Regions from separate parts of the Bacillus sp. FJAT-45350 genome, predicted to be linked through region 1. Evidence: riboswitches for the same ligand, from Rfam matches in the RefSeq annotation. Region 1 holds a riboswitch; the other holds the start of a gene.
The links. Region 1 has a riboswitch for glycine ahead of CD003_RS03870 (trimeric intracellular cation channel family protein). Riboswitches for the same ligand answer to the same signal wherever they lie in the genome.

Region 1 (16,790 bases):
CAAGGTGCATTTTTACTCTCAGATTACTATATTATACCATCAATTATTCAAACATTGAGTATCCGTGGTGTTGTTCACTATATAACTACAGTAGATAAGATATACCAACGTTTTTGTGAGGAAAATCAGTATAGCTTTATTGCGAAATCGTTATTTGGTGAAAAGCCAAAGCTACTAGGAATTTTTGAAACTTTGAAAAAGGGAACTGTAAAAAATGACGACGTAATCAATGATTTAGAAAGTGACCTGCAAAAGGCGAATATTCAAACACTTATGTTTTGTGAAGATGAAGAAAAATTTATTTTTGATACGATAATTAATAATTATGAAGATATAGCACGCTCTACAGCAGAGGGAAAAAAGTGCGAAATATATGAGAATTTAACAGACGAAATTATTAACTGTATTGAGAATTCAATGGAGTGATCTAGTTTATGAATCAAGAAATTGTTGACTATTTAAATCGCCTAAAAAACATTTATCAAACTATAAATAAACCATCGCTTTCAAAAGATATAAAAAGGATAGAGAAGTTAATCGATTCATTAGATGCAAGTAAAGAAAAGAGTGTAAAAAACTTTCAAAAACCTACATTCAAAGAAAACTATGAATCATTAATTAATAAGAAATATGTTGATATGACAGGGGTAAAACTTGATTATAAAAACTTTAATAGTGTTGAGGCGGTGATTGAATTTATAAAAGACGTTTCACAATCGAAGTTACTTAGAGAAACAACAGCAGTGGACTTAAAGCTGCTTTATTGTATATTAACGAATAGTTCCACCGAAATGAAAGGAACGAAAAATGAAATTTACGAAGCAATTAAGCGTAACGTACGAGCAAGAAAGCGCGGAGAAGCGTTTAAAAAATTATGATTAAAAATCTGGTGCTTCTGAAAATCGTTCACACTAAAGATAGGACATCAGGCTCGGTACCGTTATTAAACTAAACTCAAGTTCGACAACAAAATACTACACTACAACCATCTACCTGAGTGTAATAAACACTCAGGTTTTTGTCTATCCAATACACTATTTTGAAACTTCGTAGTATTTTTAATCAATTTCATTTTTGTTAAACAAAAGTAGTTCATCTCGTTTTATTAATAAATCATTACGAGCACCTAAAAAGTATTATTAGTCTCTTCAATGCGAGGTTATGTTTACGCGTTTTGTTCCAGTCCTTTAGTAACGTTCCTAGAAGGCAATGCCCACTCAAATTTAAGTGAGATTAAACGTAAAGTAACGATAATGACAAAAAGCGTATACAGTTGATACGGGTGCTCTGCCCATCCTATACCGATGATGAAACCCGCTATCAAAGCCCAAAAAAGATAAATCTCTTGACGAAAAACAGTTGGTTTTCTTTGAGCTAGAACATCACGGACAATTCCTCCACCGGCACCAGTGATCGCAGCTGAAAACATAATTGCAATAAGTGGTAGATCGATAGAATGTGCATGCATTGCCCCTTGAATTGCAAATGCTGATAAGCCCATAGCATCAAATAGACTCCATTTTTCTAGGTACTGAACAGTTTGACTAGGCATAAAAAAGATTATCGTTATTGTAATAATGGCAATTGTAATAAGAGCTGTTTGTTGCCATAAATCTGTAATAGGTAGACCAATCATTAAATTTCGAATGGCGCCACCACCGAAAGCGGTAATTAGACCCAACGTATAAACCCCTACCATATCGTACTTCGCTTGCATCGCTATAATAGCTCCACTCATCGCAAAAGCAATAGTACCAATCACATTTAACACATCCCAAACCATAAAAAAACCCCCTAGTTTTTAAAGAAAAATAAAAAAGGACAGAGAAAAGGTATCAAACAAATACCTTTTCTCTGTCCTTTTTACCTGAGAGTTTAACCTAAACATGTAGAAGGTTTACCCCGTTGGTGGCGTTTTGCACTCTCCAGAGAAGCGTCCTACTGAGGTCTTTTTTACCTGAGAGATTCATCTCTTGGTTGATTTAGAGATTTGCCCCTTCGGTGACGTAGTTTATCAATCGATACGTTCTCTCCCACAGCAGTCTTTCGCAACTATCCAATTTATAGTTTATACAGTAGTGGAAGAGGGTTTGTTTTGTCAATAAAAAAATATTGTCACTGAACAATGCCAGCCATTCTATGTAGAAGAAATATCTTTCCACTACCTTATTTGAATAAAATAAACTAATATTGTGATAACATACATAATTATTAATCTTTTACATGGATTTCAACATTAAAGGTGGAAATGAAATGACGAATGTACATCGAGAAACGTTGGTAGAAAGACTTAGAAAAAAGAATAAAGAGATAGATTTATTAATGGCAGGGATCCGTGATATTACTTCATCACTAGATAAAGACTATGTTTTGACACAAATTATTAAGAATGCACTTATGGTCATTCCAAATGGTGAGACAGGCTTTTTAACGTTGTATGATTCTTCCTTAGAGCGATTGGTTCCTAGTACAGCAGTTGGTTTTAGTGAAACGATACAACATTTTAGGACAAAGATAGGAGAAGGGATAACTGGTAAAGTATTTGAGGATGGAAAGGCAAGAATTTACGATACAACTTCAAAGATTTATCAAGACATGAATAACCTCTCGAAAGAAAATTTTGAAATATTACACAATTCATTAAACAACCATTTGAAAATAAAGACGGCAATCGGGGTTCCGGTTTCGGTCAATCAAGAACGAATCGGTGTGCTGATCCTTCATCAATTTAGTAATGAATGTAAATTAAGTTTAGATGACGTGAAACTACTGCAAGGTTTTGCTGATCAAGTAGCAATTGCAATCCAGAATGCAGGGTTGTACTCTGAATTAAAGACAAGATTGCACGAAATAACACAGCTCAGTAAACAACTAAGGGAAAAAAATGAATTTCTACAAAAAAGAAATAAAATTCATGAGATGTTAACCGAGTTTTCACTTCAGAATCAAGGAGTAGAAAAAATAATCAATGAAATATCTCGAATGATAAAAAGTGATGTTTATTTTATTAGTTATCTAGAAAATGAGTTTTACCCTATGAAAATAAGGAAAAAGCCTCCCTTGAGTATAGATGAAGTAATGTTACTTTCGACGGATAATAGGAATCCTAAATATATAGATGTTTTAGAAGAAAAAGTGATTCAAGGTTACTATTTCTATCCTGTAGTAAACGGCTCGATCTTTTTAGGTTGCTTCATTGTTTCTAGCAATTCTCCTGTATCTGAGCTCGAAAAAATCACGATTGAACAAGGGGCATCAGTATTAGCGTTAGAACTCATTAGAAAGAGAACGCTAACAGAAATACAATTTAAGAAAACAAGAGAATTTTTTAATGAAGTTCTTGAAAATAAAGATGAAGACTATTTACAACAGAAAGGCAGTGAATTTGGATTAAATTTATCGGAGTATTTATTTTGCGTAATTTTTCAAACCTCTCAGCAGGAAGATATACAAAAACTTGATGTAAAGATGCATCGATTAATTTCGATTGTAAAAAAAATCATGTCTAACGTAGATTTTATTATTTACGCAATAGATAATCGTGTTATCTTGCTTGCAACGATTAGTAATCCAGACGCCCATAAAATCATTAAAAATAAGCTAGATATGTTTATAAAAGATTGGATAATGGTTGAGGACTCACCTTACCGTATTGGTATAGGGAATACTTATAAGGGGATCAGTAATAGTAAGAAAAGCTATACTGAAGCAGAAAAGGCTTTGAGCTATTTACTAAATCAAAAACGAACAGGGGTTATGTTCTATAAGGATATGGGTTTAAACCGATTATTTGTTAACCAAGACTATGGTGAAATTAGTGTATTTATACAAGAGGTATTTGAACCATTACAAACTGCAGTAGCCAAAAGAAATGACCTAGAAAAGACGTTAATTACGTATATTTCAACTAATAAATCGGTTAATGCGACTGCTGAAATACTTCATATTCACTCGAATACCCTTTATCAGCGCTTAAGAAAGGTGGAAAAATTACTGAATATCGATTTTTCTAATCCGGAAGATACGTTAAAAGTCCAATTAGTTTGCCACATGGTAGAAACCTATACTAAATCTAATTAATGCATCAAATAAATAAGATATAGCGTAATAAAAAGCAGGTGGATACTTTCATCTGCTTTTTAATGCTGTATAACGAATTATAAAGTGTGGAAATCAACAGTAATTTGATAAAAACGATGGTTAGTTACACATAGTAAAAATATTCTGATAGTTTATACTAATTAGTATACAAAGTTAATTCTGAAAAAAAGGGAGAGATACTAGTGGTTGAACATTTACTTTCTAAATTTAAAGAGTTGTACCCAGAATTAGTAGCTATTCGTAGAGATTTACACATGTATCCGGAAATCGGGTTCAAGGAAGAAAATACCCCTAGAAAAATTTCTGATTATTTACGTAAGATAGGGATTGAAGTTCAAACGGGTGTTGGAGGAAATGGAGTAGTCGGAAGAATTCGTGGTGGTAAGCCAGGAAAAGTGGTAGCGCTACGAGCGGATTTTGACGCACTCCCAATTCAAGATGAGAAAGAAGTCGAGTACCGTTCTAAAATTCCAGGTGCTATGCATGCATGCGGTCATGATTTGCATACGGCGGTGTTACTAGGTGTAGCAAAAGTCCTTTTTGAGGCAAGAGATGAGCTTGAAGGTGATGTCGTTTTAATTCATCAATTTGCAGAAGAGATTATACCTGGTGGGGCGAAGGCGATGATTGAAGATGGTTGTCTAGAGGATGTCGATGTCATTTACGGTGCGCATGTAATGTCTCATGAACCATTCGGAAAAGTAGGTATAAGTGAAGGGTATTTGATGGCAGCTGGGGATACATTTGAAATAGAAATCTTCGGTAAAGGTGGACATGGAGGGATGCCTCACACAACAGTAGATCCACTGCTTGCTGGATGCCAGCTTGTAATGAGTTTACAGCAGATTGTATCTAGGCGTATTGACCCGAACGAAGCGGCTGTTGTATCTGTTTGTTCATTTAATTCTGGAGAAGCGTCAAATGTCATTTCTGACTCTGCAAAAATTACGGGAACAGTTCGAACGTTTGACGAAAACGTTAGAGACCAAATTGAAGAGACAATTGGAACACTAGTGAATACAACTTGCCAAGGTGTAGGTGCAACATCATCTTATACTTATAGTAGAGGATATCCATCTTTAAAAAACGATCCGGAAGAAACGAGAAGAATTGAACGATTGGCGAAAAATATTGTTGATGAGAACCAAGTGGTACACATTCCAAAGATAACAGGAATGGAAGACTTTGCATATTACTTAAAAGAAGTACCTGGAACGTTCGTGTTTGTAGGTGGTGGAAATCCTGAGATAAATGCAATATATCCTCATCATCATCCAAAGTTTGACGTGGACGAACGAGCTATCATTACGATAGGACAGTTATTTATATCAGCAGTGTTTGATTATTTAAATGGTAGTAGTATTGAAGAATAAGTACAAACAAATGACCTTAGCAGGTTATTAAATTTTAATCAATAATGGTAACGGTTACATTTTATGAAACATATTAAAAGTGAGGTGGGATAAATGGATTATTTAGAAATTGCGAATAGTCCGTACATGTGGTTAGCTGCTGCAAGTGCAGTAACTGTTGTATTTGTACAAGCATTTGTATTCGTGAAAAAATCACTAGTGGCTGGTAAAGAAATAGGTTTAACAAACGTTCAAATGAAAAGTGCAATGAAAAGCAGTATGATTTCATCCATTGGTCCATCGATTGTTATTTTATTCGGATTAATCTCATTATTAGTTGCTATTGGGGCACCGATGGCTTGGATGAGGTTATCTTTTATCGGTTCACTTCCGTTTGAATTAATGGCAGCAGGTTTCGGTACGGAAGCGATGGGAGTTAGCTTAGGATCGGAGAATATGACAGCTACTGTATTTGCCAATGCTGTTTGGACAATGGTATTAGGGTCGTTAGGATGGATTATCTTCACAGGCTTATTTACAAATAAGTTGGAAAACATGCAAACGTTCCTCTCAGCTGGAAAAAAGGAGCTCGTTCCTATCATTTCTATATCAGCTATGATTGGAGCATTCGCTTATTTTAGTGCAGACCGTGTATTGAATTTTGATAAAGGGACGATTGCTTTATTTATTGGAGCAGGTATGATGATTGTTCTAATGTGGATTGCTGAAAAGAAAAACAAACAATGGTTAAAAGAATGGGGACTCACATTTGCTATGTTTGCAGGTGCAGTAATTGCATTTTTAATCTAGTTTGAGATTCTACTATAATTCATAAGTAATGGAGGGAATAAGATGAGTAATGCTAAGATGGAAATACCAGTGGAATCTGAGAAAAAAACGTTTTCCTATAAAGATGATTATATCCCTTTTATCGTCAAATGGGGGAGAATTACATGCTTTCTAGGACTGATACTTTCATTTACACCTTTATTTGTTTTAACGTTTGTATACGGCCTGACTCCTGATGCATCAAGTATACTTGCCGGTTTCATTGCGATAGCGGGTGTGGCAGCTGTTCTTTGGATTATTGAACCTATATCTTATTATCCAATCTTAGGGATACCGGGAACGTACATGTCTTTTCTTTCAGGTAATATTTCGAATCTTCGCTTACCGTGTGCGACAGCAGCACAAAAAGCTGCTAATGTTCAGCCAGGTACTGATAAAGGGTCAATTATCTCTACCCTAGGAATTGCAGTTTCCATCATTGTTAACGTTTTGATTTTGACAATTGGAGTTTTTGTAGGTGCATCATTACTTGCGGGGCTACCAGATGGCGTGCGAGAGATGTTTAATTATATACTCCCTGCATTATTCGGTGCGATATTTGGACAATTTGCGATTGCTCAGCCAAAAATAGGTGTGTTTGCTATTATTGTAGCGATTATAATGGCTTGGTTGTTGAGAAATGGTTACTTAGCATTCTTACCAGGGCACCCATCGTATGCTGTAATTATTTGTTCCATATTCGGTACGATTATGTTTGGTAGATATCTTTATAATAAAGGATTATTAGGGAAATAAGGGTTTGAGTTAAATAGAATAGGTGATTTAAGGACAGAGGAAGCTAGTGAAGTGCTAGATTTCTTTGTCTTTTTTTGATAGAGAGGCGGAATACCCCCATCTAACCACGTTTAAATGTGGGTGACTTGAGTCCTTCAAATAAACAAACACTTCATAATTCAAATAACTCTGTATAATACTAATCATTATGCTATAGTTAATAAGCCTTTAAACAAATTATGGCGATAATTTAAAAAGAAAAGAAGTGATCATCATTGCTTGATTTTTTACAACTTGGTATTCGACAAGAAATAAACCATACATTAAAATCATTAGGACTTATAAACCCTACTCCAATACAGGAAAGGACAATACCCACTGTACTTGAGGGGAAGGATGTTATTGCACAAGCACAAACGGGAACAGGAAAAACGTTAGCTTTTGTTCTACCGATACTTGAGAAGATTGATGTTAACAATTCGGGTGTTCAAGCGCTAATTTTAACCCCTACACGTGAATTAGCTCAGCAAGTTTCAAAAGAAATAAAGAAAATGATTGAGAATTTAGAAGGCGTTAAGGTGTTAGCTGTATACGGTGGTCAGGATGTTGAACGTCAATTGAAAAAATTAAAAGGCGGCCAACATATTGTTGTAGCAACGCCTGGACGATTATTAGACCATATTCGTCGTGAAACAATTGATCTCTCAACTGTTCAGATGTTTGTTCTTGATGAAGCGGACCAAATGTTACATATGGGTTTTCTACCTGAAGTAGAGAACATTATTTATGAAACACTTTCTACCCGACAAACGATGCTGTTTTCTGCGACTATGCCAAGCGAAATTACATCTCTTGCAAAAAAATATATGGTACATCCAGAGATAATCGAAGTAAAGACGAAAAAAGAAGTAACTGTTAAAGAGATAAAACAAGTTGTGATTGAAACAACAGATCGTAGAAAAATGCAAACGTTATTACATTTAATAGAAGAACAGCGTCCGTTTCTAGGAATTATTTTCTGTCGTACAAAAGCGCGTGTGACAAAGCTACATGAAAATCTGCTAGCCAACGGGTATGAAGCAGACGAGCTTCACGGTGATTTACCACAATCCAAACGTCAAAAGGCGATGAAACGATTTCGTGAAGCAAAATCTCAGTTTTTAGTTGCTACAGATGTTGCAGCAAGAGGTCTTGATGTCGAAGGTGTGACACATGTATACAACTATGATATACCACAGGATGTAGAAAGTTACGTTCATCGGATTGGACGTACAGGGCGAGCTGGTGGAGATGGTGTTGCCTATACTTTAGTTGCTGCTAAGGATGTAGAGTTCTTACGATTGATTGAAAAAGGGATTAATCAGAATATAGAAAAACAAGTGATTCGAGGGGTTAGTATTCCTGATCGAGAGGATTATGAGTTAGAAAGAAATAAGGAAATTAAGAAAGCTAAACGTCTAGATGGCGCTAGCAAAGAAAAAAGAAGAGGTGCAGATTCTTCTTCCAAAAGAAAAACAAATAATCGTCCGGCAATAAGTAAATCAGGTTCTTCATCTAGTGGTAGAAGAAATCCTCGATAAATAGGAGGTTTATACGTGACTAATAATGATCTATTAATTAGATTAAGATATGCGTTAGATATAAAAGATATAGACATGGTAGAGATATTTAAACTTGGTGGCGTTGATGTGACTAAAGAACAAGTCCAAAATATGCTATCAAAAACAGAAGACGAGTACGATGATGAAATTGAAGATGAAAATAGTGTAACCTGCAATAATACAATGTTTGAGTGCTTTTTAAATGGTTTTATTACGTTTAAAAGAGGAAGGCAGGATTCAAATTCTGGACAACCTATAAGACCAGAGCTTTCTAAAGAAAGTCCTAATAATCTTCTTTTAAAGAAATTGAAAATAGCATTAACATTAACGAGTGAGGATATAATTGATATCTTAGATGTGGCTGGGGTTACTGTATCAAAAGGAGAAATAGGAGCCCTTCTAAGGAAAAAGGGACACGCGAAGTATAAAGAATGTGGTGACAAATACGCTAGAAATTTCTTAAAGGGATTAACTCTAAAATATAGGACGTAATGTAAGGGCCAAATCTTTTGGCTCTTTTTTTTTACAACTACTGCACAATAGACGATTACTGTGCAGCAAGTAATTACCCAACTGCACATAGGTAAGAATAGTTAGATAATTATTTTATACGTGATTTGTTATCTTCTGGTATTATTTATACGTGGATATTGATTGCTTGGTGAAGTTATTCACTTAAACTAACGAATCAGTAATCTTTAATAATAAAGGAGGGAAGTTTTTGGGTTCGAATACTAAACTGCCACTAACACATGAGGAAAAATCAAAACTTAGAAAAGCTAATGTCAAAATAAGTGAATTACATACTTTTAATGCAGAAGAAATAGCTCAACTGCTAAACATTCCACTTGGAAAAGCTAATGTTTTAAAGGGGCTGGCTGAATTTCAAACTGTTCCCTCCATTGGTTATAAATTAGCTGAAAAGTTGGTTTTTAAGTTGTGTCTTTTTTCATTATCGGAAATTAAGGATAAGAATGCTGCTCAACTTTTTGACCAATTAGAAAGAGAATTAGGTGTATGGACTGACGGTTGTGTTGAAGACCAAATTCGTTGTGTGATTAACTATGCAAACAACCCTAAAAGCAATAAACAATGGTTTGATTTTACAGAAGAAAGAAAGGTATACAGAGAAATGAATGGTTTCCCTCAAAATAGACCTATAAATGCTTGGTATGAGTGAATTGTGATTGAAAATTATTAATACAAAATCAATGGGAGGTTTTTGAATGGAACTTACACATACTCGTTTACTTGTTGATAACTATAAAAAATGTTTTCTTTTTTATAGAGATGTATTGGGATTTGAATTATCATGGGGAAATGAAAATTCCAATTATGCTGACTTTAAATTCAACGGGTGTACTTTAGGGATATTTGAACGAAAACAAATGGTTGAAGCAATAGGTGCTGAATACTCAACTAAGATTGATAAAGGAGATAAGACAGCCTTAATTTTTAAAGTAAATAGTGTCGAAGATAAATATCAAGAATTAAAAGGTAAAGTAAATTTTATAACTAAGCCTACCGAGCAAAAGGAATGGGGGATTAAAGTGGCTCATTTTAGAGACCCTGCAGGTTCACTAATAGAAATTTATGAAAATATCTAATCTAAATTAGCTAAACGAAATCAGCTTTCTTATTGCATTAACGGGAGCGATTGTTCTAGAAGAACAGTCGCTCTTTCAGAAAAAAGGAGTTGTCCACATGGCAGAACCTGATGGTGGTGTGTCGGAAGAGTTTAGGAAGAAAGTAGAAGAGCTTTGTGATAGGCTTGGACCAAAAAATAAAGAAACCAACGCGTTGTGGCAGCTAGTTAGTAAAATATGCAAGGACGATGTAAAGGATTAACTAAGTTAGGTTTAAAGATCATAAAATATTATCTGTTGCGCAGTACAACGATAATGGTTACCAAATTATATTTTTTAACGGCGATCACTTTTGAAAAGATCGTATTTCGTATTTGACCAATACTGCGCAATAACAACTTCTGTTACACAAAATATTTAAATCGGACTGGAAGCACTTTTATATTGCTATACAAAAGGTGCACTCTAACTGAGTGCACCTTTTGTGTTTATGAATTATATATTTCTCTGTTTATTCTAACAATATCCTTATGTGAAAACTCCTTTTTTTCTGCCAAGAGCTCTTCAAACCTTTCCATTACCTTATCTCGTAGTAATGGTGCTTTTTCTTTGTTTGCCTCATTTAACGCTCTCGTTAGTTCATCTTTTGTTAGCTCTGTGCAGTAAGCAGGAGTTCCTGGTTGTTGTCTCCAAGAATCACTTAAAGAACCACTGTCTACTGCGTCGAAGCCTAGCTCGTTTACCACGCCCATGATTACTTGTTTTTGTGATAGATTATCACCGGCAACTGTCATGGCAATTCGTCCACTAGAATCTTCGGATGTTCCTTCATTTTCTAAAGTATAGGCTAATAAATTGTTAAAAGCTTTAATGATAGGTCTGTCTAATTGATTTGAAACCCAAATACTTTCAACCATCCCGTTCTCGATTTCTTCAATTTTGCCGTCTCTAAAAGGATAGTAATTTGAAGTATCTACAATGATCACTTCCTCCGCGACTTGATTGATAATGTTTCGAATGCTTGGTAGTGCTCTTGTAGGGAGTGATATGATAAGAACATCAATATTATTAATTGCATCCTCTACAGGCACAGCTGTTCCTGCAAGCTCTTTCCCTTCTAGACGTTCTATTCCTCGTGCATCTGCAATTTTTACAGCATGTCCACTTTTAACTAATTTGTTAGAAATAATTGACCCAATTGGTCCTGCACCTATAATTCCAAATTTCATTATTGTTCCTCCTTAAGAAATTGTATATAAAAGAAATATTTTGCTTAAAGTTATACAATCATATGATTATCAGACGGTAACCATATATTCACTACAAATAAAAAAGGTATTGAGTATTTATGTTACATATACTAGAATAAAATGATTTCTCTTCTAATTAAAGTAGGCAATTTAAATTGACGTAGTACATTTTTTTGTACTTAATAGTAGAAAGCAGGTGTTTAGGTGTCTAGGATATGTAAGGATGGATTTGATAAAGAGTGTATAAAGGAACAAAGAGAATTTTATGGTATTGCTTATACCCAAAATGTACTCTCCGGACGTTGGAAATATGTAATTCTTTGGTTTCTAAAGTCCACAGAGCGTCGTTATAGTGAAATTAAAACTTTTTTAGGGGATATATCACAAGGTTCTCTTACAAAGCAACTTCGAGAACTGGAAACAGATGGTTTAATTAATCGAAAAGTTTTTCCAGAAGTTCCTCCTCGTGTAGAGTATTCATTAACCTCAAAGGGGAAAGAACTCATTCCTATTATTGATTTGATGGAAGAGTTCGGGAAGAGGCATGGGGAGCAAGTAGACTAACCAAAGTGCCTTTAATCGGTTATTTACCATTTACCCCGGAATTCAAACCTAAATGGTGGATAAAGTTATAGTTGTAGGAGGAGAAAACGTTCTAGTGGAGTTTATGATAAAAGTCTATGAAGAAATATATATAAATTAACGGGCATGGATTTATAGATCCGAGCTCAGCAGGTTAAACACTTTAGGAGATTCGTGTAAGTGCAAAAAAATGTACTAGATCTATTTTTATTGCCCTCTTCACAAAGGTGTGAAATGATTTTATTCTAGTGCATGTAACAAATTTACTAAGTACAACAATTTAATAGGCAAGTCTGGATTCAACAATAGATGGACACTTGATCCTGAACAACTGTTTCATACAGAATTGTTTATTACTTTGTTTTGAATTGGCCGGATAATTTGTGGGGAGGTCATAAATTGACAACCGAATTTTCAACGTGAAATAGTTAGCTTGCTAAATGTTTTTAGTAGTGGAGGAACATCTATGAACAATAGTGTTGATTGCGATATTCGTCAGTCGTTAGATAAAATCTCATTTCAAATGCGTAGAGATTATAGTGAAAGTCTTAGAGAACTTAATCTCTATGTAGGTCAAGATAATTTACTCTTTCGTTTGTGGCAAGAAGAGGGGGTAACGCAAATGCAGCTATGTGAACACTTAAAATGTGAACCGCCTACGGTCACAAATATGGTTAAATCATTGGAGCAAAACGGTTTTATATACCGTAAACGTGACGAACAAGATGCGAGGATTATGCGAATCTTTCTAACGGACAAAGGCAAAGAATTAGAGAAACCGGTTGGGTTCAAATGGGAACAGCAGCAAGAAAAATTGCTCCATTCATTCTTACCGGAAGAACGTCTATTATTGAGGGATTTTATGAAGCGAATGGAGAGAAACTTGCTCTAAGTTTCCTCTGTGTTGATATTTAGCATGCTAAATAATTGTGTAGCAACCTAAATATATTAAATAGTACAATGTCGCTTGTCATATTTAAAAAGTAAGGAAATTAAAAGTAGAAACTGTTAGATGATTACCTTTAACAAATTAGTTAGTAAGCTAAATATTACTTGTTTTGCCCTGCTTAGAGTGATTTAATTCTGACTCTTTTAGTTACTTTTAGAAAATAAAAAGGAGAAATATACATGGAAAAAAGAAAAGAAATGCAATTAGCATTACAAATGGTTTCTGGATACGGAGCCGAATTCAGTGCCTGGAGAATGCCTGGTACAGATCCAGCAGCCTACACAAATACGGATAGTTACGTGGAACGAGCTAAAATAGCTGAAAAAGGAAAATTTCAAATGATCTTTATCGCTGATACTCCGGCATTGACCGTCGATTTAGGACCTCAGACTCCTATGTTCCCTATGGACCCTATGTTAGCACTAATGGCTTTAGCTAGAGAGACGAAACATATTGGACTTGTGGCGACACATTCAACGACATTCAATTATCCATACAACATTGCACGTCAGTTCAAGGCACTCGATGTTATAAGTAATGGGCGAGTAGGATGGAATGCGGTCACTTCATCCCTCCCAGTAGCGGCAGCAAATTTTGGTACTAAAGTTGCCAGTCGCAAAGAACGCTATGACATGGCACATGAATCCATCCAAATTGTTCAAGCATTATGGGGGAGTTGGGAACAAGATGCGTGGACGTTAGATGCAGAAGGAGGAAAATTTGCCGATATGGACAAAATTCAGCCTATCAATCTTGAAGGGCAATATTATTCATCTCGTGGTCCTTTGCCTATCCCGCCCTCTGAGCAAGGCCAGCCGGTTATTTTCCAAGCAGGTGGAGGAGAAGAAGGACTGGAATTGGCGGGGAGGTACGCTTCTGGGGTCTACGCTAACCCTTATGATATAGAATCTGCTCGTCAACATAGGCAAGCACTTCGCCAAAGTGCAACTCGTTTTGGTCGAAATCCCGATGACATTAAGATGTACGCAGGTTTTATGTTTTCCATCGGTTCAACGGAAGAAGAAGGTTTAGAACGACGAAGACAGCTTATGAGTTTTAATCCAGAGGAGATACCAGGAAGAGTAAGTTACCTTGGTTCAATGGTAGGTTTACCACTATCAGTGAATTCGGTAGATATTGATCAACCTTTATCAGCTGACTTGTTGAAAAAAGCATATGCCAACCCAATGGATCCACGTTCCCACAGAGCTTTAGAGCTTCTGAAAAAAGGGATATCGATTCGAGACGTTCTTGCACATGGGGTCATTAACTATCATCCAGTAGTGGCAGGTACCCCCGTACAAGTTGCTGATTTCTTGGAAGAATGGTTTTTGGCTGGTGCATGTGACGGCTTCTCGGTTGTTCCGGATATAGCCTATGATGGAGTTGCTGATTTTGTGGAACATGTCGTCCCAATTTTGCAGGACCGTGGTTTGTTTCACAAAGATTATGAAGGAAAAACACTACGTGAGAATATGGGAGTTCCTTATCAATACGGAAGACTGAAAGATAATAATAAATAATAGAGGAGAGGATTCAAATGAATAAAACCCTTGAATTGCTTCAAGGTCATACATCCATTCGTTCTTTTACAAATCAACCACTGACAGAGGAACAACGAGATGCAATCTTTAAGGCAGCTAATCAAACGTCATCTTTCAGCCTGTTGCAGGTGGTTTCTATTATTAGGATTACAGACCCAAATCTTCGAAAAAAAGTGATGCAACTCTCTGTAAATCAACCGTATATCGAAGAAGCAGCAGAGTTTTGGATTTTTTGTGCAGATTTTAACCGAAATCATGAAATTGCTCCCAACGTAGACCTTGACTATATTGAATACCTATTAATAGGATCATTCGATGCTGGGCTCATGGCTCAAAATGCTTTAACTGCAGCGGAATCAATGGGACTCGGTGGTGTCTATATCGGCGGAGTAAGGGCTAATATTACAGAATTAAGCGAGGTATTAAATTTACCAAAGTATGTGATTCCTTTAGTAGGACTATGCATAGGGCATCCTGCTGGAGAGAAGCCTGGACTAAAACCGCGTTTGCCTCAATCTATGGTCATGTTTGATAATCAATATCAGCCATTAGATGAAGAACAATTAGCAACTTATGACCAACAGATGCGTGAATATTATGAAAATCGTTCTGTTAAAGCACCTTTCACAGTGAAGAAAGTAAAGGGATGGAAAGATCATATTGAGGATCATCTTGAAAGAAGCAAGTTGCCCTTTATGCTCGAGTATTTAAACAAACAAGGATTTGCAAAAAAATAAATTGTTATTAATTTAATGAATGTACGAGGAGATAAAAATGAAGAATCAATATAATACGCGTGCCATTATGGCAGCACTACTTATGTGCGGTTTCGTCGGTATGTTCAGCGAAACGGCTCTCAATATTGCAATGACTAACTTAATGGAAGTGTTCCAAATTTCGGCCACAACCGCACATTGGTTAACAACTGGGTTCTTACTAACACTCGGCATTTTAATGCCAATGAGCGGGTTACTGCTACTAATGTTTACGACGAGGCAGCTGTTCGTAGCTTCTCTCATCAGTTTAATTTTAGGTACATTGATTGCAGCGCTCGCGTTTAGTTTTGAAATGTTAATGATCGGCCGAGTCTTACAGGCCGTTGGCATGGGCTTGTTGCTTCCACTCATGTTTAATACTGTTCTTGTAATCTATCCGCCTGAAAAGCGGGGGGCTGCCATGGGATTTGTTGGGCTTGTTATCATGTTTGCTCCAGCTACCGGACCGACCATAGGTGGTCTATTAATCCAATATTTAACATGGCATTACATCTTCTGGTTATCGCTACCACTTTTGGTTATAGGATTGTTAATAGGTCTAAAGTACTTGGAAAACGTTACGGATGTCACTAAGCCTAGAATCGATCTGCTATCTGTTTTATTGTCAACAATCGGTTTCGGAGGAGTTGTCTATGGCTTCAGTAAGGCGGGCGAAGGAGTTGAAGGTTGGAGCGGCATGATTGTTATCGTCGTTGGACTTATTGCTCTGGTGTTGTTCATACTAAGGCAGAACTTTATGCACGAACCGATGTTAAATCTGAGGGTTTTCAAGTATCCGATGTATGTTGTTGGGATGCTTCTAGTACTGTCATGTATGATGATTATTATGTCAAGCATGATTATTCTGCCGATGTTTCTGCAAACTGGTGCAGGATTATCTGTTTTCATCGCCGGCCTCATGCTTTTACCGGGCAGCGCGTTGAACGGTATCCTATCACCACTAGTGGGGCGTTTATTTGATAAGTATGGACCGAAATGGCTCGTTACTCCCGGCCTCATTCTCGTTACAGTGATGTTATGGTTCTTTACGACCCTATCCCCGGTTTCTTCAGTAACCTTTATCGTGGCTCTGCATATCGGCCTCATGGTGGGAGTAGCTATGATTTGGATGCCTGCTCAAACGAACGGACTAAATCAATTACCGCCGGAATTATACCCGCATGGTACGGCAGTCTTAAACACACTGCAGCAGGTTGCAGGCGCGATTGGTATAGCGATCGCAATCAGTATCCTTACTGGTGGGATGGAGAAATACTTGCATAGCTCCTCCGATCCTACACAGCTGACCGAAATAGCAAACGCGATGACGGCAGGATCACAAAGTGTGTTCTGGTTCACGATGCTCATTGCATTGATTGGCTTGATCTTAGCATTCTTCATTCGCCGGGTAGTCAACCACGAGGAGAGGTATTCAGCGCATTGATGCTGTTGTAAATAACAACAGGGTCACTTAGAAAATTAATATATAAGTTGACCCTGTGTATTT
Region 2 (16,790 bases), 1.5 Mb from region 1:
CGGTAGCAAGTTCTAAGGGATGTGATGCTACAGTTGACTTACTTCAAGCTCAAGTTGGAGCTTATGAAATTGAAACCGGTGAGTCGCCTGCGAATCTTCAAGTGTTAAAAGAAAAAGGATATGTAGATCGCATTGAATGCTCAGATAAAACACAATTAAAGCTGGAAGGCGGAATTGTGAAACGAGTTAGCGAATAATGCAAAAAGGATATACTCTTTTTGAAGTTATTATTGTGTTATCAATCATCTCTATAATTAGTACGATTAGTGTACTATCTCTTCAAGCAATTTCAGACAAGAAAGAACAACGATTGCTTGCACAACTTACAAATGACCTTTACCTTTGTCAGCAAATGGCTCTTTCTAACGCTCAAAGTACAAATTGCCTCTTTATTAACACTCCAACTCCAACTTTCCTTATTAGACAGGCTGGTAGAATTGAATTTATTCGAGAATATGGTGAACATGTTTTCTTTCAAGCAGGAACAATGGGATTAGCAGAAGTTATTTACAATACGAAGGGAAACATTAGTAAATCAGGAACGATGTATGTCAGCTTTAATGGAAATAGGTATTCAATTGTATTTTTATTAGGGCGTGGTAGATTTTATGTTTCATCATAACTATCAGGGCGGTTTTTCGTTACTTGAGGTGATTGTAGCCTTATCGTTACTTATAATGACTTCAAGTGTTGTCATTCCAATATTAACAAAAGTTTATCAAGAGAGATTGACGATTCAAGAAGAACAGTTAGCATTAGAACAAATCAAAATAAAATTACATGAGTGGTTATATAATGATTTATTATCTAGTGAAACGGAGTTGGAAAATCATCATAATACTGTTTTTCACTTCACTAATATCTTGAGAGAAAATGAACTAACAGTTTGTATTAAATGGGAAGGCCGAAATCACCGCTTTTATGAGAGGTGTGAAAGTGCAAAAAAATGAACACGAAGGGATTTACCCTTATAGAAACTATTATTTCTTTCTCGATATTTCTTCTTGTAATATCCTTGCTCCCCCTATTCATTAATGCATTATCTAATGATGCATCCACTCCTCAAAAATTTGAATTCACTTTATTTTGCAATCAGCTTTCGATGGACATTCGTGAAGCAAGTTCAATTCATCTTACTGGAACTACTCTTTATCTATATAAACCAAGCGGCGCAACAGTTTCAATTGAAAAATTCGGAAATTTAATCAGAAGAAGACTGAATGGGACAGGCCATGATGTTTTATTACGGGAAGTGATGCATGTGCGCTATGAAGTATCTAACTGCTCGGTTCTGGTCACAGTAGTTGATAATCATAACGTTGAGTACAGAAAATTTATAAGTATGTCATATGTTTTGTGCGGGGTGATAGATACTGAATAATCAATCTGGTTATATCTTACCTTTAACATTAGGTATGATGCTTTTCGTTAGTGCGTTTACACTTCACCAAATTGATCGTCTTCAATCTGAGAGGAAATTTTTTCAAGAGCAAACAGAGATCATAACAATTGAATCGTTACTACAAATGGGGACGTTGGATATGGTTAATCTTCTCAAAAGAGACTTATATGGGAAGAATGGTCAATTCAACTATACAAATGGTACTGTAACGTATTGGATTCAAACAAACTCCCGTGATAAAGTAGAAGTATTACTAAATGTTAAAACAATTCAAAATCGTCAGCGATACGTTCGTCTTTTTTTTAATAAAGAGCTAGGTATCGTTTATGAGTTATGGGAGGTAACAATGTAATGGGCTTGGTTTACTTAACAGGGTTTATGGGATCTGGTAAAACAACGGTTGGAAAAGAATTGGGGAAGGCATTTAATTTTCAAGTGATTGATACAGATGAATATATTGAAAAACAACAAAAACAATCAATATCTTCTATTTTTGCAGAGTATGGTGAAGAAGGCTTTAGGAAGCTTGAGACAGAAACACTAAATAACATTAATGGTGAGGACATGGTTATTACAACAGGTGGCGGAATCATTATAAAAGATGAAAATCGTCAAATTATGCAAACGAAGGGAAAAGTTATTTTCTTATCATGTTCTTTGAACGAGATAATTCGAAGAACCGAGGGGGATACGACAAGACCTTTACTCAAAGGTAAGAAATTAGAAGAAATCGCAAATTTGTATGAAAGTCGATTACCTTTATACCAAGAAGCAGAACTAGTTGTAGATACAACGAATAAGTCGGTTACCGATATTGTAAAGGAAATTAAAGAGCAATTGAATATCTAGTTGAAATATGGAGATACTTTGTTGTAGTTATTATTTAAGGGAGTGCTCAAATGTCACTCAATGACTTAGTAAAATTTATAACACAGCAATTTGTTACGTATGTAAACAAACCGACAGATGAAAGAAAGGCAATGAGATTAGAGAAAAAAGAAAGTCGACCACCGGCACATTTTCGAATGTTTGGGATGATACCTTTAGCTATTTCAATTGCATTAAGAAAAAGAAAGTCAAAACGACGAGGTTAATGACCTTTTATTAATTGTTTATGATTGGTGGTTATTCACATCTTATAAGAGATTTCTACTAGAAAGCTGAGTTAAAAGGTTACAGACTTTTAACCCAGCTTTTTTTGGTAAGAATAAATACCCCTATATTACGATGAAAAACGTTTATTTGTTACAAATGTTGTATTATAATGGAACAAGACATGTAATCGAGGGGGTGAGTTTTAGATGGAGCAACAAACGTTAAAGATTACCAATGTACTTTCTGATCCTACTCGTTTTTCAATCTATCAATTTGTATCGAAGCGACATGGTGATGTCACAGTTCAGGAAATTGCAGATAATTTTAAAATACATGCAAATGTAGCTAGACTACATTTAACAAAGCTAGAAGATGTAAAAATGCTAATTTCTGAAACGAAGAAAACAGGTAAGGGTGGACGCCCTAGTCGTTTTTATCGATTATCAGAAGAAGTCATAAGTCTACAATTTCCTTACCGTGATTACCAAATGTTATCTAATTTGGCATTAGAAACGCTTGCTACTTTTGGTGAAGAGGGAAAGAAGGCTATTAAGAACATCGGCTATAAGTACGGTATCGAAGCTGCTAAATCATTCCTTTCGAGAGTAGGAAAAGATGTAGAAACTTTAAGTGTTGAAGAAAAAATGACGCTAGTTGAGCAAATGTCGAATAACCAAGGATTAAATCCTGAGTTCCATTATAATGATGAGGATAAAACAATTAACTTTAAAATTTATAATTGTACTTTTAAAGAATTGATTAATGACCATTCGGCAACGCTTTGTATTATGCATCATTCCTTTTTAGTTGGGATATTTACTCATTTTTTTGGGCAAATTAAATTAGAAGAAAATGAGTTAATGACCGAGCCAGATTGTTCAGCTTGTTCATATACAACAGTCGTTATTCCTAATTGACACGAATTTGACAATGAGAAAGTCATTTACAATGGATTCATTAGTCATATATAATTAAGTGTGTACTGTATCTTATGATCATTATTCCTTTACTTTCCATAAGTACGTTTGTGCTAAGAAAGTAACACAAAAGATAGAAAGAAGGAGGGAAATGTATGGATCGTATGTTCCGTGTACTGGGCTTCTGGACAGGTATATTTGCAGTTCTGTTTTTTGCTGGAGATATGTACAACGTAGCTCTTTTATTCTTTGCTCAAACGGGAGGCTTTTTAGCACTTAGCTACTTAAACCTTTCTGAAAGAGCATATGTGTATATTTTTGGTGCTTATTTAACAGTATTCTTTGTAGGATTTACGTATTATTCTACATTCTTACTTGTTCCAAGCTTCGGGCACTAATATGTAATGTGTTTTACATAACACAAAGAAAAGGCGATGTGCTAAATGCACATCGCTTTTTTCTAGTGTTATATTTTATAGGGGTCCCGACCAACCCAAGGATAATTGTTAGTTTGATTTGCATTTTTTGTTTGGACGATTACGTGAAAAGCTTTGCTCATCCCACTATCTGATATAAGGGAACGAATCACTCTGTTTTGTTTGCTTTTTTCCGAAAACGGATTTGGATCGTGATTTTCTTGGAGGTATGAGAGCAAACCACATGATAATAAAAAACGGTCTTGAGTTGTAAATAAACAAGTCTCTAAATCAACTTCTTTGCCTATGTCGATTAATGCGTCTAAATGAATATGGCTTGTAATATCCATTTCACCTGGGTATAGGAGAGGGTTATTAATTAGTTGATGTTGATGATATCCTCTCAAGCTACCATCCATTCGTTCTGGTTGTTGCCACTCACTTTTCGTATAGCCATAATCAATTGTCATGACAACACCTTTGGTCATCCAGTCTGAGATTGATTTCAGCCAATGATTCATAGCGAGAGGAACTTCAATTTTTTGATTCGTTTGCAAGGGTGGACCATAGTCTGTTATCCATTGTAACAACTCTTCATTTTCGCAAGGCTCTTCTGTTTCAATCAGATTTGCCTCGTCGTTTACTGTGACAAACAATTCCTGAAGACCTAATTCCCTTTGTTGTACAACATGGACTGGAAAAGCATCAAGTAATTCATTAGAAAATATAATTCCTTGATATTGTTTATGTATGTTCATGGCTTCTTGAAGACAGGAGAATTGTTGTACTTGTTTTAAATGTCCTACACGCTCATACTGGCATTTACGATGAAAAGGGCTTTCTTCTATTAATAAATAGTTTCCATCTTTAAATGTAGTGGGACTTAATTCTTCCCATTCTTCTAGAAATGCCTTCGCAAATCGTCCGTCACCACCGCCAATTTCACATATAGTATAAGTCATGTTCTCCTTCTCAATAATATCTAAAAAAGTTTGAACAAAGACTTTAGCGAAAATAGGATGGAGAGTAGCACTAGTGTAAAAGTCTCCTTCTTTTCCAAGCTTTTTTCTGTCAGTCATATAATAGCCTTGTTCTTCATCGTAAAGTGCTTTTTCAATAAAAGTAGCATATGAAATTTTTTTTGTAGGCTGTTCGTTTATGAAACGAATGATTGTCTCTTTCATTTGAAATTTTCTCCTTTTATTTTTACAAAAAATCATTAATACCATTGACATAGTGTTAAGTATATAATATACTAAATTTACATTGGTGAATACAATGATTTGGGAGTCCCCCTCCCCCTCATAGTTCATTTAATAATACGATTTACTCCCCTTGTGACTTCCTAACGGTTAGGAAGTCTCTTTTTTTTGTTCCTAATTCCAGTTAATTGAAGGGTAATGTATCTAATAGTCGTTAAAAATATAGGGGTGTCCCAAACGAGGCCGCTGAAAAAGTGAAAATCACATTTTTTCAGCGGCCTCGTTCCAAAAAGGTCGTTTTTTACCTTTTGGGACACCCCATTTGTTCTTACATGTCGAACAACTAATCTTAAAATCCGTTTAAGAAAGGATTTGAGTCCATTTCTTTACCTACTGTCGTTGTTGGACCGTGTCCACTAGCGACAATCGTATCTTCTGGTAATTCCATTAACTTTTCGTTAATACTGTTAATTAATTGTTGATGATTTCCACCTGGTAAATCAGTTCGACCGATACTGTTAGCAAAAAGTGCGTCACCTGAGAATACAACACCTTCATCTTTTACATAGAAAGAGACACTACCAGGAGAGTGTCCAGGTGTTTCAAATACTTCAAACGAGAAATTACCGATAGTTAACGTGCCTTCCATTGAAATAAGATGATCTGCATCTTTAATTTCAATGGCATCATTGCCTAAAAAACGACCTGAGCCATTTTTGCTTGCATCACCTAACCAATCTTGTTCGTTTTCGTGTATGTAGACCTCTACATTCCATTCGTCACGAACATCATCAACTGCACCGATATGATCGAAGTGAGCATGAGTTAGTAAAATAGCGATAGGTTTTAGGTCTTCTTTTTTTAACCAAGCATTTAATTCAGGCCCATTGCCACCTGGATCAAAAATAACGACTTCTTTTTTATCGTTCATAAGGATATAGGCATTTGTTTGTAACGGTCCCAAAGGTATTTGTGTCCAATTCATCTAATCTCCTCCATTGCATCCAATTCAATCTTATTTTACACTTATTATAGTTTGGAATCAAAAATAGAAAACTCTATAAAAAGGGGTACATGGTGATGAATATTTGCTATGGGGTGGAGATGAAGTCGTTCGAGTGTTTATCGACAGAGGAGTTAGAACCATTATTCCAATCAATCTATGAGATAGTTTCGATTGTTGATGATGATGTTGAATTATTCATTGTTCAAACAGAAGAAGAGGCTACTCGTTTAGGAAACTTTCTAGGTGAGAAGAAATTACTCGAATCTAATCATCAATTATTTCAAATAGAAGTACCTAAGCTAGAAGACGCGTTTTTAGATTATGGCTTTAAAACAGAAAATGATAACTATTTTTTGTTTGCCGACCAGACTTCTTGTTTCGTCATAAATGAAGGAGAAGAAGAGCAGATAAAGATGGCTATTTATCAGATTGAGGAAGACTTAATTGCGGTAGACTTTAAAGACGAAGAGATATACTTTGTGGACAAACAAAAAGAAGATTTAATGAGTGGTTATGCAAAGGCTTATAAAATCGGTATTAGCTTCCAAGAGAAGAGGTGCGAAATAAGAAACTGGCTCGACAAAAGTGGTGAAAGAGAGTAAAATAAAAGAAAATCGCCCAAGCTATTATTGAGGATACGTTTCTGTTCTATTTCTGTCAAATTTTTATGATGAAACTTTCCTCAGAGAAGTTTATAATAAGTAATGATAATCTCTGGGTTATGATCTTTTACATAAGGAAAGGGGGAGTCGCCCATGTTTATGGCAATCAATATGATCTTAGTAGCTATTTTTTGTGCATTTGGATTATTAAAAAGTTTAAAAACAAAGAACTTCTTTGCAGTTGGTTTTGCTGGTCTTTCGCTAGCAGTATTCGGCTGGTTTGGTGTTATGACTCTTTTCGATGTTATTACAACCGGTTCAGCATTTTAATCAGTTGTGAAGGGAAAAATCCTGCTCGTTATACGAGCAGGATTTTTTTAATTATGAATTATGAGGTTTGAGTTATGAATTGTAAAAAATTAATAGACTTCATGAGTGAATGTTACTAATTTCTCTATCGTAACTCATAACCCATAATTCATAATTCCTAAAAAACTTTCTGTTGTAAATAAAACATACCACCATTAATGATTGAGGCAATAATCTTTGGCTCATATTGACTCTTTAGAGCTTCTTTTTCAGTGTAATAACTTTCTGGTTTTTCCTCTTTCTCTTCATAAAATCGGTTTAATAACTGTAGGTCTTCGTCCCAACGTTCTCTAGCAGCTTGCGCCCAATCATCGTCCTGTTCCTCGATATAGGTTTCTATTATACGCTCCAAACGAATTAGTCCACTCTTAGGTGTAATAAGAGGAGAGAGCGTAAAGCAAAAGTCAGGAATTTTAGGCGTTAAGTTTTTTTCTATAAGCTTCTCAAAGAAGCCAGGGACAATTTGTCCATTAATTAGATTCAAACCCAGTGATAACGTTACATCCTTTTTTCGATCACACTGATAAGAGATTTTGACATTTATACAAATCCACGGCTGTAATGGGGTGGATTGCTGTCCATTTGCGGGTACATCTTCATAAAGGCGGATGACACCACCTAATTCTTTCGTTGATTGAAAGATTTGATGCAATCTAGGAGAGCCAAAGTGAATAATCTCCCCTTTTTTATCTTCTGATACTTTTTCTGGGTCTGTAATTAATGTCATTTTCATTGGTTGTGGTGTGCCACCAGTCTTTTCTAAGTAATGCCAATAAAAGGGACGATTCATAAGTGCTTTATCCATATCAATTGATAACTGAACATGGAGATGTCCTGATTCATTATCAATAATTTGACACTCGTTTGAAATAAAATACCGCTCTAAGTAATTATGAATTTGATGCTGTTGCATCTGTTTGTTGTTCCTCCTTTTCCTCTTCAGCAACTTGGTTAATAATTGCAGATAAGTGGTCCATTTTCACACGTACTTCTCCTTCTGAGTCGGAGTTTAAGAAAATATCACTTACATGCTCTTCTAGTGATGGTAACTCAAGTTTTGAGAGTATATCATCCAATTCACCAATAACACTTTCAAAGAGGCTAATTTTTTCATAGAGTAATTTGAGAATATACTGTTCAACTGTATCCTCCACAGCAAAGTTATAAATACGTACATCTTGCTGTTGTCCTAAACGATGGATACGTCCGATACGCTGCTCGATACGCATTGGATTCCAAGGTAAGTCATAGTTAATAATATGACTACAAAATTGTAAGTTGATCCCTTCACCACCTGCTTCGGTTGCGATTAGCACCTGTGCATGGTTTTGAAAGAGCTGTCGCATCCAATCTTTCTTTCCTCGTTTAAATCCACCACGGAATGGAACTGATGAAATACCATGTTGCTTTAAAAACCATTGTAAATATAATTGGGTCGCACGATATTCGGTAAAAATAATGACCTTACCGTCTATGCCTTTGATTATCTCAAGGGCTTTTTCAGCCTTCGAGTTTGTTGAGATGTTACCAATCATCTCCATTAAATTCTCAGCTACAGGAATTGTATTGCCTTCCTTTTGAGATTTATCAATCATATTTTTTAACGTCATGAACGCAGACTCACGACTACTACAAACCTCACGTTGGAGAGTTAGTAGTGAGAAATGGTTTGTTCGGACATTTTCATCATATTTTAAATTTGTAATTGCATCATATAAAGTACGTTCCTCTCGAGAAAAGGTGATAGGAACAGTTTCAACAATACGTTTTGTCCATTCAATTCCTGTTTCTTCTCTTCGATTTCTAACCATTACTTTATTAACGAGCTCTCGTAACTGCTCTTCGTTTTTAGGTGAGCGCTTATTTGAGCGATAGGCCTTTTCAAAACTAGTGATATCACCTAAGTGACCAGGTTTTAATAAAGAAACGAGATTAAAGATTTCTTCCAGCTTATTTTGTACAGGAGTAGCTGTTAATAAGAGACAGAACTTCTTTTTTAATGTTTTTATGAATTCATAGTTTTTTGTTTTAGGATTTTTTAGTTTGTGAGCTTCGTCGATAATAATTAAATCGTAATCTTGCTCTAGAACAATTTCCCGATGAGGTGGACGTTTTGCTGTATCAATAGAAGCAACAACTACATCACACTGTTCCCAGACATATGTCTTTCTCTGAGGAACAGCAGGAATAAAGAATTTTTGATTTAATTCATAGCTCCATTGGGATACTAGAGAAGCTGGCACAAGGATAAGAGCTTTCTTAACTAATCCACGAATCATATATTCCTTTAGGATAAGGCCCGCTTCAATTGTTTTTCCAAGACCAACTTCATCTGCTAGAATGGCTTTACCATTCATCGTTTCTATCACTGTATTAGCAGTTTCAATTTGATGAGGATAGGGCTGTAAGTTTGATAAATGCTTAGGAGCTTGTAATCCTTGGAAATCAGGAATGGATAGGTGCTGTTCAGCCTCATAAGCTAATTTAAATGTTTCCCAGTTTGCCCACGGTCCGTCTTCATCAATTCTTTTTAAAAATTCGTCTTGCCACGATTTAGAAAAATTTATTTCTATTTTCATGGCTAATCATCCTTTCCTGAAAAAATTAATGTTGCCTTTATTCTAATCAATTGGTAGGATATTAATATAAATAGTATACTCAAACGTGAGAAAACTATTAAAAAATAGTAAATAAGCGAATGAAAGCAAGGGGAGAGACTACAATGTTCGTGATTGTGGCGCCGAAGGAGCAAGCGATAAGCGAATCTCTCAGGCAAAAAAGACTCTTGCTCGACGCACCTCTGGAGAGAGTTTTAGTATTACGTTTACTAGAACCACCCACGAAGACATTCTTTATTGAATCAATAAAGAAGAAACTTTCTGGTATCAGGACAGAGAAGAACATGCTTTTATTTAGTATGTACTTCTCTGTCTTTTTTTATATAGATTAATCAAAATTAGCTGAAATTAATCTATAAAATATAGTCTTTTGAAAAAAATAGTAACTTGTGTAAAAATTCATTAAACTATTTTACTTAAAAGTTAGGAGCGATTTATTTGTCAGATTTAAAAAGAACACCTTTATTTGACCTTTATAAGGAACATGGTGGTAAAACAATTGACTTTGGTGGATGGGATCTTCCAGTGCAATTTTCAAGCATTAAAGAAGAGCATGAAGCAGTACGTACAAAAGTAGGTTTGTTTGATGTTTCTCATATGGGTGAAGTAGATGTAACAGGTCCAGGTGCCCTTTCATTTTTACAAAGAATGCTTACAAACGATGTTTCTAAATTGAAGGATGGTCAAGCTCAATACACAGCTATGTGCTATGAGGATGGTGGAACTGTAGACGATTTACTTGTTTACAAACGAGCGGACGAAGATTATTTACTAGTAATTAATGCATCAAATATAGAAAAAGATATTGAGTGGCTTGAGTCACATATAACAGGCAGTGTAACAGTGAAAAATAGTTCTGAAGAAATTGCTCAATTAGCAATTCAAGGTCCATTGGCAGAGGAAGTATTACAACGTCTAACTGAGACAGATTTAAGTGAAATCAAGTTTTTTAAATTTAAAAGTGAAGTAGTTATTGCTGGGGTAAGTTCTCTAGTGTCTAGGACAGGATATACAGGGGAAGATGGATTTGAAATCTATTGTAATGAAGATGAGGCATCAAATTTATGGCAAGCTATAATGAAGGATGAGGAAGTTGTACCTTGTGGTTTAGGTGCTCGTGATACTCTTCGTTTTGAAGCTAGATTACCTTTGTATGGTCAGGAACTTACAAAAGACATTACACCATTAGAAGCAGGTATTGGCTTTGCTGTTAAGGTTGATAAGGAGGCTGACTTCATTGGAAAAGAAGCCCTTAAACGTCAAAAAGAAGAGGGTTTACAAAGAAAGCTAGTTGGAATTGAAATGATAGATAAAGGGATCCCACGTACTCATTATGAGGTGTACAGTGGTGAGAAAAAAATAGGAGAAGTAACGACAGGGACTCAATCACCAACATTAAAGAAAAATGTAGGTCTTGCGTTACTAGATATTGACTATACAGAAGTTGGTACAGAGGTTGAGGTACAGGTTCGTAAAAAACGCCTAAAAGCAAAAGTAGTTAAGACGCCTTTCTATTCAAGAGCAAAGTAAGGGAATTGAAAAAAACATATTCAAGGGGGATTTATTGATGACTCATCGTTACTTACCTATGACAGAGCAAGATCAAATAGAAATGCTAGAAGCAATAGGGGTTCAATCAATTGAAGAGTTATTTGCAGATATTCCGGAAAGTATTCGCTTTAAAGGACAACTAAATATTAGTGATGCTTTAAAAGAGCCTGAATTAATTAAATATTTTCAAGAGTTAGCTAGCAAGAACGTAGATTTACAAAAGGCGGTTTCATTTTTAGGTGCTGGAGTATATGAACACTATATTCCATCAATTGTTGATCATGTTATTTCTCGTTCAGAGTTTTATACAGCATATACTCCTTACCAACCTGAGATTTCTCAAGGGGAGCTTCAAGCCATTTTTGAATATCAAACAATGATTTGTGAACTAACAGGAATGGATATTGCCAATTCTAGTATGTATGACGGCCCGACAGCACTAGCAGAATCAGCAATGATGAGCTGTGGTCAAACGAAAAAAAAGAAAATTCTTGTATCAAAAGCAGTTCATCCCGAAGCACGTGACGTATTAAAAACAAATGCTAAGGGACAAAACTTAACGGTTGTGGAAATTGATACGGCCGACGGAGTTACAGATATTGATGCATTGAAGAACGAATTTGATAAAGACACAGCTTGTGTAATTGTGCAATATCCAAACTTTTTCGGTTCAATCGAGAATCTAGCTGAAATTGAAAAGTTAACTCATTCTGAAAAATCAATGTTTATCGTTTCTAGTAACCCGGTATCATTAGGGTTATTAAAGCCACCTGGTGAATTTGGTGCAGATATCGTTGTAGGGGATGCACAGCCATTTGGTATTGCTCCACAATTCGGTGGACCTCATTGTGGCTATTTTGCTACTACAACAAAATTAATGCGTAAAATACCAGGTCGTTTAGTAGGACAAACGACAGATGAAAATGGTCAACGTGGATTCGTCCTTACACTTCAAGCGCGTGAACAACATATTCGTCGTGAAAAGGCAACATCCAATATTTGTTCTAATCAAGCGTTAAATGCATTAGCAGCTTCAGTTGCAATGACGGCAATCGGGAAAAAAGGTGTCAAAGAAATGGCAACACAAAATGTTCAGAAGGCAGCATATGCAAAAAAAGCATTAAAAGAAAAGGGATTGTCAGTAGTTTATGCTAACCCTACATTTAATGAATTTGTCGTGAATGTCGGAAAACCTGTTTCAAAAGTAAATGACGAGCTTCTACAAAAAGGATTTATTGGTGGTTATGACTTAGGTAGGGATTACTCTGAATTACAAGGTCATATGCTGATTGCAGTAACTGAAGTGCGTACAAAAGAAGAGATTGACACATTTGTAAATGAGTTGGGGGCGATCGTATGCTAGAGAAGGATCAAGCACTTGTATTCGAGATTAGTAAACCAGGTCGTGTTGGCCATAGCTTACCTGTGTTAGATATTGCAGAAGAAAAAATTGAAGAATTAATTCCAGCTGAATTTTTACGTGAAAATGAGCCTGAGCTACCAGAAGTATCAGAGCTTGATATTATGCGTCACTATACTGCTTTATCACGTAGAAATCATGGGGTTGATTCTGGATTTTATCCATTAGGTTCTTGTACGATGAAGTATAATCCGAAAATAAATGAAGATGTTGTTCGATATCCTGGATTTTCAAGCATCCATCCATATCAAGAAGAAAACCAAGTTCAAGGTGCACTTCAATTAATGTACGAATTACAGCAAGATTTAGCTGAAATTACAGGTATGGATGAAGTAACACTTCAACCAGCAGCAGGGGCTCATGGAGAGTGGACTGGATTAATGCTAATCCGCGCTTACCATGAAGCAAACGGTGACTTCCATCGTACGAAGGTCATCGTTCCTGACTCAGCACACGGAACAAATCCTGCAAGTGCGACGGTTGCTGGATTTGAGTCAGTAACAGTACGTACTGATGAAAATGGAATGGTTGATCTAGAGCATTTAAAAGAGGTAGTTTCTGATGATGTAGCTGCACTCATGTTAACAAACCCTAATACATTAGGTTTATTTGAGGAATATATTGTTGAAATGGCGAAGGTTGTCCATGAATCTGGAGGAAAGCTTTATTATGATGGTGCAAACTCTAATGCAATTTTGGGGATTGCAAGACCTGGGGATATGGGGTTTGATGTAGTTCACTTAAACTTACACAAAACATTCACTGGTCCACATGGTGGTGGAGGTCCAGGCTCAGGACCTGTTGGGGTGAAAAAGGATTTAATTCCTTATTTACCGAAGCCATTAGTAGTAAAAAAAGGTGACCATTATGGATTTGACTATGATCGTCCACAATCAATCGGTCGAGTGAAGCCGTACTACGGAAACTTCGGAATCAATGTTCGTGCATTTACGTATATTCGTACTATGGGAGCGGAAGGATTAAAAAAAGTTTCTGAATATGCTGTCTTAAATGCAAACTATATGATGAGAAGATTAGAACCACACTTTGACTTACCTTACAAGCAACATTGTAAGCATGAGTTTGTATTATCAGGTAAACGTCAAAAATTACTTGGAGTTCGTACGTTAGATATTGCTAAACGTTTACTAGACTTTGGCTATCATCCACCAACAATTTACTTTCCATTAAATGTTGAGGAATGTATGATGATTGAGCCAACAGAAACAGAATCAAAGGAAACACTGGATGAATTTATTGATGCAATGATTCAAATTGCAAAAGAAACAGAAGAGAATCCAGAGGTTGTTCAAGAAGCGCCTCATCACACGGTAATTGGTCGTCTAGATGAAACGACTGCTGCTCGTAAACCGATCTTACGTTATAGTAAATAAACAAACCAAATAAGAGGGTGTCCACTTGGACCCCCTCTTATTTGTATATAGCATATTATTTTTTCTTAATCTTACCATCCCATTTTCTGAATCCGCCTTTAAGGTGATTTAAGTCTTCACAACCACGCTTTTTCTTTAAGTAAGAAGCTGCTTGCTTACTACGAGAACCAGATTGGCAGTACAAATAGACAGGTTGGTCGTTTCTTACTTCGTTCATACGTTGACGCATTTGAGACATCGGAATATTTCGTGCTCCTAAAATATGTCCACCTTCAAATTCTCGTGGCTCTCTCACATCTATTAATTGTGCTTTTCGATAGCCAGCTTTGAACTCTTCTTGATTTAACTCCTTTAAATACTTTGGAGTTATAAATCGTTTAGCAATAAGATAGATAATAAAACCTAAAAGAATACCCCATAAAATAAATTCCATGAACCTACAAACACTCCTTTATCTACTACAATCATGTCATACACTATATTAAATTATAATCATTGAATAGCGAAGAAGCAACGATAATTGACCAGAATACTTTCTAACGATATTATTCAATAAGATAATCAAATTATACAAAATGATAGTAGAAAAGGCTAAATGATTGTAGTTCCTAATAGAAATCCTGTTTATTATATTCTACAACTCCTTTTCAATAGAAAGAAATGAGGTTGAAGTAATGAAAGAAATTTGGCGTTACATTGATTCTGGAGATTGTTCTCCTTCTTATAATATGGCTTTAGATGAAGCATTACTTGACTGGCATAGTCAAGGTAAGATTCCACCTACGATTCGGTTTTATGGATGGAATCCTGCTACGTTATCAATTGGATATTTTCAAAAGGTAGAAAAAGAAATCAATATGGAAGCGGTTCGTTCATATGGTCTTGGTTTTGTACGTAGGCCTACAGGTGGAAGAGGGGTGCTACATGATAAGGAATTAACGTACAGTGTCATTGTTTCAGAAGAGCATCCTAATATGCCAAGTAGTGTGACAGAAGCATACCGAATTATTTCACAAGGAATACTTGAGGGGTTTCTAGATGTTGGATTAGATGCTTACTTTGCTGTTCCAAAGTCAAAGGAAGAGAAGGATGCATTAAAAAATCCTCGCTCTGCCGTTTGTTTTGATGCTCCATCATGGTATGAGTTAGTTGTTGAGGGTAGAAAAGTAGCTGGTAGCGCTCAAACGCGCCAGAAAGGCGTAATCTTACAGCATGGTTCGATTATATTAGATCTAGACGAGGACAAGCTCTTTGATTTATTTAATTACTCTAGCGAAAAGTTAAGAGAAAGAATGCAGCGTAATTTCAAAAATAAAGCAGTAGCTATTAATGCACTTAGAGAAATACCTTTATCTCTTGAGGAAGCGAAGTTAGCTTTTAAAAAAGGTTTTGAAAAAGGTCTAAATATCGAGCTTGAACCGTATACGTTAACTGTTGAAGAAGAGGAGCACGTTAGATTAATAGAAAAAGAACGTTATGCAAACGAGGAGTGGAACTATAGAAAATAAGCTGTGCCTTGACACAGCTTATTTTCTTATTTCTATTTCAACACGTTCAGTATAGGCTACTTCTAGCTTTTTTGTGATTTCACCATGGTGAAAATTGGCTTCTATATCTCCCATTATTTTTTTAATTGAAGTCACTTCTAGACTTGTGCTTGTAGCAAAAACTTCATCTGCTTCTCTCAACTCAGCTAATGTAAATGGTTCCTCAACAACAGGGATATCTAATTGTTTTGCTAGTGTAATGACGATTTGTCTTGTAATTCCATTCAAAATTAAATTTGTAGCTGGATGTGTATAGATTCTATTATCTTTTACGATAAACAAGTTTGAAGAAGAGCCCTCGGTTACAGTTCCGTCTCTATGTTGTAAAGCTTCTGTACAATTATGATCAGCAGCTAACCTTTTTGCCAGCACATTCCCAAGTAAATTTATTGTTTTTATATCACATCGAAGCCAGCGGATATCAGGTGTCATCCAAACATCAATTGGAGAAGAAGGCTTACTCATTCCTTCGATGGATGAAGTAAATCCTGTAAGAACTGGATGCCGATTTCGTTCATATAGATGAGTTCTAGGACTTATATTCCTTGTCATTTGTAGATAGACAATTCCATTGATAAGTTTATTTTTATCAATTAATTTTTTTATTAATGTAATGAGACCTTCCTTTGTATAAGTAGCATCTATATCTAGTTTCTTAGCACTAGTAAAAAAGCGTTCTAAGTGCTCATCTAAAGCAAAGGGGATTCCTTCATAAATTCTCATTACTTCATAGATGCCATCTCCAAAATAGTAGCCTCTATCATCAAAATCGATTTTAGCATCTTCTTTTTTTATTAGTTCATCCTGGTATAGTACGTAGCCCATTATATCCCCCCAATATATTGATGATTCTATCTTCACATATCAATTTAGATTTGTCCAAATGTTTTCTTTTTAATGTTCTTGTTAAAAAAAAAATTTTTAAAAAATTCTCGTAGAATTGAAACCTTTATTGGACAGGGGTTCAAGTGCTTTAAAGATTTTGCAACAAAGAAAATCGTTCAATTTCTGCAATGAGGTGATATCTTTGCATGCATATCTCGTTTTTTCTTCAAATAATGAGCTCTTTTATAGTTGACAAATTAACTGAATGGTCTATATTTCACAATATATAGTATGTAAGATAGAATATTGAATACAATATATTGATCTTACCTTTTCTTTATGTTACGCTTGGTCAAGCAAATACATAAACTAACAGGATAGGACATATAAAGAATAACTTGGTGACTAGACAACAAGAAATAGGTA

Region 2: linked by a shared signal. The riboswitch ahead of gcvT (glycine cleavage system aminomethyltransferase GcvT) and the one ahead of CD003_RS03870 (trimeric intracellular cation channel family protein) in region 1 are both predicted to bind glycine.

Annotation. Positions count from the first base shown of each region.
Region 1 covers NZ_NISU01000001.1:765,100-781,889, forward strand. The annotation lists gene CD003_RS03860 (ParA family protein) at 1-426, shown strand, start outside; gene CD003_RS03865 (hypothetical protein) at 435-878, shown strand; gene CD003_RS03870 (trimeric intracellular cation channel family protein) at 1,166-1,783, opposite strand; glycine riboswitch at 1,851-1,933, opposite strand; glycine riboswitch at 1,935-2,046, opposite strand; gene CD003_RS03875 (helix-turn-helix domain-containing protein) at 2,254-4,080, shown strand; gene CD003_RS03880 (amidohydrolase) at 4,284-5,474, shown strand; gene CD003_RS03885 (DUF5058 family protein) at 5,568-6,263, shown strand; gene CD003_RS03890 (small-conductance mechanosensitive channel) at 6,306-7,037, shown strand; gene CD003_RS03895 (DEAD/DEAH box helicase) at 7,292-8,596, shown strand; gene CD003_RS03900 (DUF1456 family protein) at 8,612-9,109, shown strand; gene CD003_RS03905 (helix-hairpin-helix domain-containing protein) at 9,339-9,797, shown strand; gene CD003_RS03910 (VOC family protein) at 9,844-10,224, shown strand; gene CD003_RS21680 (hypothetical protein) at 10,322-10,465, shown strand; gene CD003_RS03915 (NADPH-dependent F420 reductase) at 10,692-11,432, opposite strand; gene CD003_RS03920 (winged helix-turn-helix transcriptional regulator) at 11,658-12,017, shown strand; gene CD003_RS03925 (MarR family winged helix-turn-helix transcriptional regulator) at 12,502-12,927, shown strand; gene CD003_RS03930 (NtaA/DmoA family FMN-dependent monooxygenase) at 13,164-14,507, shown strand; gene nfsA (oxygen-insensitive NADPH nitroreductase) at 14,525-15,265, shown strand; gene CD003_RS03940 (DHA2 family efflux MFS transporter permease subunit) at 15,285-16,727, shown strand.
Region 2 covers NZ_NISU01000001.1:2,248,071-2,264,860, reverse strand. The annotation lists gene comGC (competence type IV pilus major pilin ComGC) at 1-197, shown strand, start outside; gene comGD (competence type IV pilus minor pilin ComGD) at 197-622, shown strand; gene CD003_RS11375 (type II secretion system protein) at 609-950, shown strand; gene comGF (competence type IV pilus minor pilin ComGF) at 947-1,381, shown strand; gene comGG (competence type IV pilus minor pilin ComGG) at 1,416-1,754, shown strand; gene CD003_RS11360 (shikimate kinase) at 1,754-2,251, shown strand; gene CD003_RS11355 (YqzE family protein) at 2,302-2,496, shown strand; gene CD003_RS11350 (helix-turn-helix transcriptional regulator) at 2,704-3,414, shown strand; gene CD003_RS11345 (DUF2626 domain-containing protein) at 3,570-3,812, shown strand; gene CD003_RS11340 (class I SAM-dependent methyltransferase) at 3,881-5,014, opposite strand; gene CD003_RS11335 (MBL fold metallo-hydrolase) at 5,382-6,017, opposite strand; gene CD003_RS11330 (hypothetical protein) at 6,113-6,640, shown strand; gene CD003_RS11325 (DUF2759 domain-containing protein) at 6,794-6,970, shown strand; gene CD003_RS11320 (YqhG family protein) at 7,128-7,922, opposite strand; gene CD003_RS11315 (DEAD/DEAH box helicase) at 7,900-9,588, opposite strand; glycine riboswitch at 9,708-9,804, shown strand; gene gcvT (glycine cleavage system aminomethyltransferase GcvT) at 10,066-11,157, shown strand; gene gcvPA (aminomethyl-transferring glycine dehydrogenase subunit GcvPA) at 11,195-12,541, shown strand; gene gcvPB (aminomethyl-transferring glycine dehydrogenase subunit GcvPB) at 12,535-13,992, shown strand; gene CD003_RS11295 (rhodanese-like domain-containing protein) at 14,048-14,425, opposite strand; gene CD003_RS11290 (lipoate--protein ligase family protein) at 14,667-15,500, shown strand; gene dat (D-amino-acid transaminase) at 15,519-16,364, opposite strand.